DNA from 3 places in the Neorhizobium sp. T6_25 genome. Region 3 is predicted to be linked to each of the others. Evidence: predicted binding sites of a transcription regulator. Region 3 holds the regulator's gene; each other region holds the start of a gene.
What was found. The regulator LexA, encoded in region 3, represses DNA repair genes until DNA is damaged. The targets are predictions, from matches to a motif close to TGTTCNNNNTGTGTTCNG.

Region 1: a site for LexA is predicted at 869-886, ahead of C5L10_RS09305 (energy-coupling factor ABC transporter ATP-binding protein). Genes of this name have one in related genera too.
Region 2: a site for LexA is predicted at 1,261-1,278, ahead of C5L10_RS13870 (putative DNA modification/repair radical SAM protein). Genes of this name have one in related genera too.

What each region holds. Positions count from the first base shown of each region.
Region 1 covers NZ_PVBL01000005.1:224,060-226,324, reverse strand. The annotation lists gene C5L10_RS09310 (winged helix-turn-helix domain-containing protein) at 1-832, opposite strand, end outside; gene C5L10_RS09305 (energy-coupling factor ABC transporter ATP-binding protein) at 941-1,618, shown strand; gene C5L10_RS09300 (energy-coupling factor transporter transmembrane protein EcfT) at 1,615-2,220, shown strand; gene C5L10_RS09295 (biotin transporter BioY) at 2,250-2,265, shown strand, end outside.
Region 2 covers NZ_PVBL01000008.1:255,450-257,714, reverse strand. The annotation lists gene C5L10_RS13880 (glycosyltransferase family 4 protein) at 1-537, opposite strand, end outside; gene greA (transcription elongation factor GreA) at 568-1,044, opposite strand; gene C5L10_RS13870 (putative DNA modification/repair radical SAM protein) at 1,284-2,265, shown strand, end outside.
Region 3 covers NZ_PVBL01000007.1:188,303-190,567, reverse strand. The annotation lists gene C5L10_RS12150 (VOC family protein) at 1-800, opposite strand, end outside; gene lexA (transcriptional repressor LexA) at 1,001-1,720, shown strand; gene C5L10_RS12140 (ComEC/Rec2 family competence protein) at 1,701-2,265, opposite strand, start outside.

The DNA of each region.
Region 1 (2,265 bases), on a different contig from region 3:
GGCCAAGGTTTTCGGGGAAGCCGAGGAAGGCGAAGGACGGGCGTGGCTTGCTGCCGTCGGCGGCCTCGATCAGCACCTCGGTCAGCTCGTCGCGATGGGCCTTCACCCACTCCTTTGCCTCGTCCGGCGTGACCAGATCGAAAAAGGCGGCAAGTTCTCCGGAAGTCGCAAAACCGAGGCGGGTCATGGCGCCGCGGCAGGCCCAGTCGATGAATTCCTCGTGGCTCACTTCCGGCTCGTGATGCTGCCGCGGGATCACCCGCTCCATCAGGTCGTAGATCTTCTGGAAGTTGACGCGGCCGGCGATCGCCAGCTTGCCGGTGTGCCAGTAATATTCGAGCGCCGTCTTGTTCGGATGCCAGTTCCACCAGCCGCCGGACTTGTGATCGTCAGCCTTCATGTCGCGGGACATGATCGCGCCGTTCTCGGCGATATGCTGGAAGGTCTCCTCGAAGGCGGCATCGAACCCTTCGCCATGCCATTTCCTCCAGCGTTCGGCGAGGATCGGCTCGCGGCGGCGAAACCGGTGTTTCCAGTAGCGGAAGAAGCTCGCCGGAATGATCGAGGCGTCATGCGTCCAGTGCTCGAACAGCTCGCCGTCCTTTTCCAGAAGCGCGGTCAGGTGCTCGCGGCGGTAGGTCTGGTTGCGCGAGAACAGGATCATGTGGTGGGCGCGCTCGACCGTGGCGATACTGTCCACCTGGACGAAACCGAGATCGTCGATGAGCTGCAGCAGGCCGGCTTTGGTCAACGCCCGGCCGGGCGGTTCGCAGAGCTGCTGCCGTTCGAGGAATATTCTGCGGGCCTGATCGTTCGGAATGAGAATCGCCATGGCATCTAGACTAGGATACCGCCGCGCCGGATTCAATGTTCACGTTCGGTTCCGCATTCCCCTTCCCCATCTTCCGGTCTATAGACCGCTGAACATCGAGGGACAGGCTTGGATATCCGTTTCGAACAGGCAGAAGCGCGTTTCGAGGGACGCACCGTCGTTCATCCTCTGACGCTGTCGCTCAGCGAACGGCGGATCGGCGTGATCGGCCTCAACGGTTCCGGCAAGACCACCTTCGCGCGGATGATCAACGGGCTGGTGCTGCCGGCCACAGGCCAGGTGACCGTCAACGGCTTCGATACCGTGAAAGACGGCGACAGGGTTCGCGGCCAGGCGGGATTCATTTTCCAGAACCCGCAGAACCAGATCATCCTGCCGATCCTGAAAGAAGATATCGCGCTCGGGCTGAAAAGCCAAAAGCTCTCGAAGGAGGATACGGAGGCGGCGATCGAGGCCGTACTTGTCCGGTTCGGCATCGCCCATCTGGCCGACCGGCGTGTGCACGAACTTTCCGGCGGAGAACTGCAGCTGGCGGCGCTTGCCTCGGTTCTGGTGACCCGGCCGGACATCCTGATCATGGACGAACCGACCAACCAGCTGGATCTCCGAAACCGTGATCTCGTGGAGAGGACGATCCACGGGCTCGACGAAAATGTCGTCGTCATCAGCCATGACCTCGGCCTGATCGCCGATTTCGACCGGGTTCTGTGCTTCCACGAAGGCCGCCTCGCCTATGACGGCGCCCCTGCGGAAGTCATTGCGCACTACCGCGAGCTTGCGGCATGAAGACGCTTTACGTGGAAGGCGACACGTTTCTGCACCGGCTTTCGCCGCGGGCAAAGCTTCTCGGCCTCGCCGCGCTCAGCCTTGTCCTTTTCCTTGTCCATTCGCCGACCGTTCTGTCGGTCGCGGCCTTGCTCGGCGGTATCGTCTATTCGTCGCTGCGGCTCGGATGGCGCCAGTCCTGGCTGCGGCTGCGGCCGGTCCTGCTGACCATCGTCATCGTCGCGATCTTCACGCTTGTCCTCAACGGCCGTCACGATGCGCTGATCGTCGTCACGCGGCTGACGGCACTTGCCCTCTTCGCCGCGGCGGTGACGGCGACCACCAGCACCGGCGATTTCATCGACGAGATCGCCCGCCTTGCCATGCCGCTGGAGCGGCTGGGGCTCATCAGGGCCGCGGATATCGGGCTTGCGATCGGTCTGGTCATCCGTTTCGTGCCGGAGATACTCAGCCGATACCAGGCAATCCGCGACGCGCACCGCGCCCGCGGATTGAAGGTCCGGCCGCTGACGCTGGCGGTGCCGCTGATCATCCTGACCCTCAAAAACGCCGACGAGATTGCCGCTGCCATTGACGCACGTGGCATCCGGGCGCAGAAATGACCTCATATAAAACTGGGGATTCGCATAGCATGACCACCCGTGATC
Region 2 (2,265 bases), on a different contig from region 3:
CTGGCGCCGCACGCGGCCGAAGCAGCCGACGACCTTCTGTGCCGGATCGAGGCCGCGGGCGCGCTTGGCCTCAGCCTTGTCCGATGGCGGCGAGAAGCGGACGGTATCGATGCCGTGCAGCACCACGGTGTTCTTGACCGCCAGGTAATCGGCCGTCTTGCCGCTGGTGGCGATCACGCCATCCATCTTCGAGACCAGCCATTTCGTCCAGCCGGTATGGTGCCGTTGCGAGGCGGAGGTGAAGACGATCTTCAGCGACATGCGCAGCACGTCGCGCATGAAAATTGCCGGCAGCATCTCGATATTGCGGCGCGCGTGCCAGATCCGGCACCGTTTGCCGCGCGGCGGCGACCAGAGGCGGAAGATGTCGCGGTAACGGATATGCGGCAGATCGGCAGGCAGGCCGGGGCCAAGCGCTGCGACCTTCTGGCCGAGCGATCTCTGGACTGGCACGAGCTGGATGATCGTTGACGTGACGCCGGAGAGCCGCCGCTTGAAATTCGGCGCAATCACTTCGACGTCACGGATATCGATGATGGCGGGATCGCCGCTTTTACCCACGGGCGGTCAGCCCCAGGAAATGGCGAGGATTTCGTAGGCCTTGGAGCCGCCGGGGGCGACAACTTCGATGGAATCACCCTTTTCCTTGCCGATCATCGCACGCGCGATCGGCGAAGAGATGGAGATACGGCCGGCCTTCACGTCGGCTTCCTGGTCGCCGACGATCTGGTAGACCTTTTCCTCGTCGGTGTCCTCGTCGATGAGTTTGACGGTCGCGCCGAACTTGATCTTCGAGCCGGACATCTTGGAGAGGTCGATGACCTCGGCGCGCGCTGTCAGATCTTCGAGTTCCGTAATGCGGCCTTCGTTATGGCTCTGGGCCTCCTTGGCAGCATGGTACTCGGCGTTTTCCGAAAGGTCGCCATGGGCGCGCGCTTCTGCAATTGCCTCGATGATACGGGGACGCTCCTCCTGCTGGCGCCAGCGCAGCTCTTCCTGCAGTTTGGAAAAACCGCTCTGCGTCATCGGTACCTTTTCAACCATTTCCTTGTCCTTCAGGCGCATGCCCGCGGATGCCGCGGACACAAAAATAAACAGGTTCCGGAGCGAAACTTCGGAACCATCGTAAAATCAGAATGTAGGTCACTATAACAGAATTTCGACAGCGAGTGCTAGGAATTTCGAAACCCTGTCCGTGTGCCCCTCCTTGGGCATGTGGATGCAAGCGGCACCATTTGTCAATGACTTGACGGACCGAAAAAGAACATTTAGTGAACATACTAATGAAGAAGTCGCTGAAAGAACGCCTGGCGATCCTTTCGGATGCCGCCAAATACGATGCTTCCTGTGCCTCCAGCGGAACTGTGAAGCGGGACTCGTCCGCGACAGGCGGGCTCGGCTCGACAGAGGGCTCCGGCATCTGCCACGCCTATGCGCCGGACGGCCGGTGCATATCGCTCCTGAAGATCCTGCTCACCAATTTCTGCATCTACGACTGCGCCTATTGCATCAACCGATCCTCCAGCAATGTGGAGCGGGCGCGTTTTTCGCCTGAAGAGGTGATCTGGCTGACGCTGGAATTCTACCGCCGCAACTATATCGAAGGCCTGTTCCTGTCCTCGGGCATCATCCGCTCCTCCGACCACACGATGGAGGAGATGGTGCGGATCGCCAGGGAACTCAGGACCACCCATGGCTTCCGCGGCTATATTCACCTGAAAAGCATTCCGGAGGCCTCTGCGCATCTGATCGAGGAGGCCGGGCTTTATGCCGACCGGCTGTCGATCAATATCGAACTGCCGACCGACAGCGGCATCGGCAAGTTCGCGCCGGAAAAGCGGCCGGACAACATCCGCCGCTCGATGGGCAAGCTCAGGCTGAAGATCGAGGAAATGGCCGATCCGACGCTGCAGACGAAGCGCAGGAAGACATTCGCGCCGGCCGGACAGAGCACCCAGATGATCGTCGGTGCCGACGGCGCCAGCGACGCGACCATTCTCGGGACCAGCGCTCGGCTTTACGGCAGTTACGGCCTGAAGCGCGTCTATTACTCCGCCTTCAGCCCGATACCGGATTCGTCGAAGAACCTGCCGCTGATCAAGCCGCCGCTGATGCGCGAGCATCGGCTTTACCAGGCGGACTGGCTCTACCGGTTTTACGGTTTCGAGATCGGCGAGATCACCGCGACCCAGGTCGACGGCATGCTCGACCTCGATCTCGACCCGAAGCTCGCCTGGGCGCTCGGCCACCGCGAACGGTTCCCGG
Region 3 (2,265 bases):
AATGCGACGTCATTAGCAGCAAGGGTGATCTCTGTCACGGCAAGATCGGCCGTCTTGAAGATGATCACCCGGCCGTGCAGCCCCTCGGCATCCGGGGTCGACGGCAGGGCGAATTCCGCTTCGAGTTCGTGATCCTGCAGGATGCGAATGCGGGCATTGGCCGCGGCAAGCTCGAGCGATGCAGCCTCCGGCTTGGCCTTTGTCATCAGCACCTGCTCGGCCAGGGGCGCGAAATCGGAGGGCGCCGATGCCGACAGGATGATCTCGCTCAGCCCCATGACCGCATTGGAATGATGCTCCAGTTCGCCGCGATCGGCCGGCAGGGGATTGATCCGCTGGCAGGAAAACATCAGGAAGTCGGGCGCCCGGTCATCACCCGCAAAAGCCAGCCGGAAGCTCGCCTGGGTTTCGGAACCGTCGGCCAAGGTCATCGCGCGGGAGAATTCCAGCACGTCGCCTGCCGAGACGCCACGCATCTTGAAACGCGCGTGATCGGCCATCGCGTCGCGCGTGGCGGCAACGAGCGCAGAGAAGCCCTGCCTGTCGCGTCCCTTGCGGAAAGCCAGATCGCGTGCGGTAAAAACGTTGCCGCGTTTGGCGGCTGCGCTCGCATGACGGCGATTGGCAAGAGCCAGCGGCTCCAGATAGCTGCCATCCGAGAAGAACACACAAGCATTAGCCGTGCCGAAAGGATGAAAAGCATCGGGCGCAACTGTAAAACCAAGCTTCGTGAGCCGGGAACGCGCAGCGGTAAGTCCCGCCACCGGCAGCACGAGATGATCGATTGGTCTTGCGTTCACGCGAGGGCCCCCGGAATTGGAATCGCAAAGCTACTTTGGCAGCGGGCTCGCGCCGCGCAAGTGGTGTGGCTCGAGATATCTGGCACGCATCTATGAAGAAAAAATCATCATACTTCACAGAAATTTAGGGACTTGCAGAACACATATGGAACATATAGTGTCCGTTCTGGATTTGTTTCCGACTCTGAGGATGCCAAAAGATGCTCACGCGCAAACAACAGGAATTGCTTCTGTTCATTCACGAACGCATGAAGGAATCCGGCATCCCGCCGTCATTCGATGAAATGAAGGACGCTCTCGACCTCGCGTCCAAGTCCGGCATTCACCGCCTGATCACCGCGCTCGAGGAGCGCGGCTTCATCCGCCGCTTGCCGAACCGGGCCCGGGCGCTCGAAGTCATCAAGCTGCCGGAAGCCTACTCGCCGAGCATGCAGCCACGGCGCGGTTTTTCGCCGAGCGTCATCGAGGGAAGCCTCGGCAAGCCGCAGCCGGTAGCAGCCCCTCAGAAACCCGCCGCCAACGACGATTCACCGAACGCCACGACCGTTCCGGTCATGGGCCGCATCGCTGCCGGCGTGCCGATCTCGGCGATCCAGAACAACACGCATGACATCGCCGTGCCGGCCGAGATGCTCGGTTCCGGCGAGCACTATGCGCTCGAGGTCAAGGGCGATTCGATGATCGAGGCCGGCATTCTCGACGGCGATACCGTGATCATCCGCAACAGCAATACGGCCAATCCGGGCGATATCGTCGTGGCGCTGGTGGACGATGAGGAAGCGACGCTGAAGCGTTTCCGCCGCCGCGGCGCCTCCATCGCCCTCGAAGCCGCCAACCCAGCCTATGAAACCCGCATCTTTGGGCCGGACCGGGTGAAGATCCAGGGCAAGCTCGTCGGCCTCATCCGCCGGTATCACTGATCATCTGCCGGAGCGGTTCCGGCAATGAGCTATCGAAACCTTGGCTTCGCCAATCATAGTGGCGGTGCCGGCTCCAGGGCCGATCTCCGCCCGCCATGGCGGCACGGATCTGCCAGCGCCGAATGTCGGTCGCGCCGTTGATGGAAATCTCCAGGGCGCCGGTCTTGCGAAGCGTGGCACTATTGATCATCAGGGCGCCGGACCGGCATTGGTCGAAGCGGGCACGCGGCGCAATGACAAGACTGGCGGCGTCGCAGGCGGCACCCGCATAACGGCCGTCCTCGACTGCGATAACGATGCCCTTGCCCGTGCTTGCCGCACACCAGGCCGTCGGCTCGCAGGTGAAGCGGCCGGCAGGCGCCTGTTTTATCTTCGACTTTGCCGTTTCGAATTGCTGCGGGGTCAGTTCAGGGCGCTCGTTGATTTTCTCGCCGGGCCGCTTGTCGTCGGGTGGCTTGTCCCTGAATGGCGACATTTCAGGCTTGGTCGGATCGCCGAGCAGAAGCGCCCTCTTCCATTGTCCGTAGACGAAGTCGGGCGGGCGG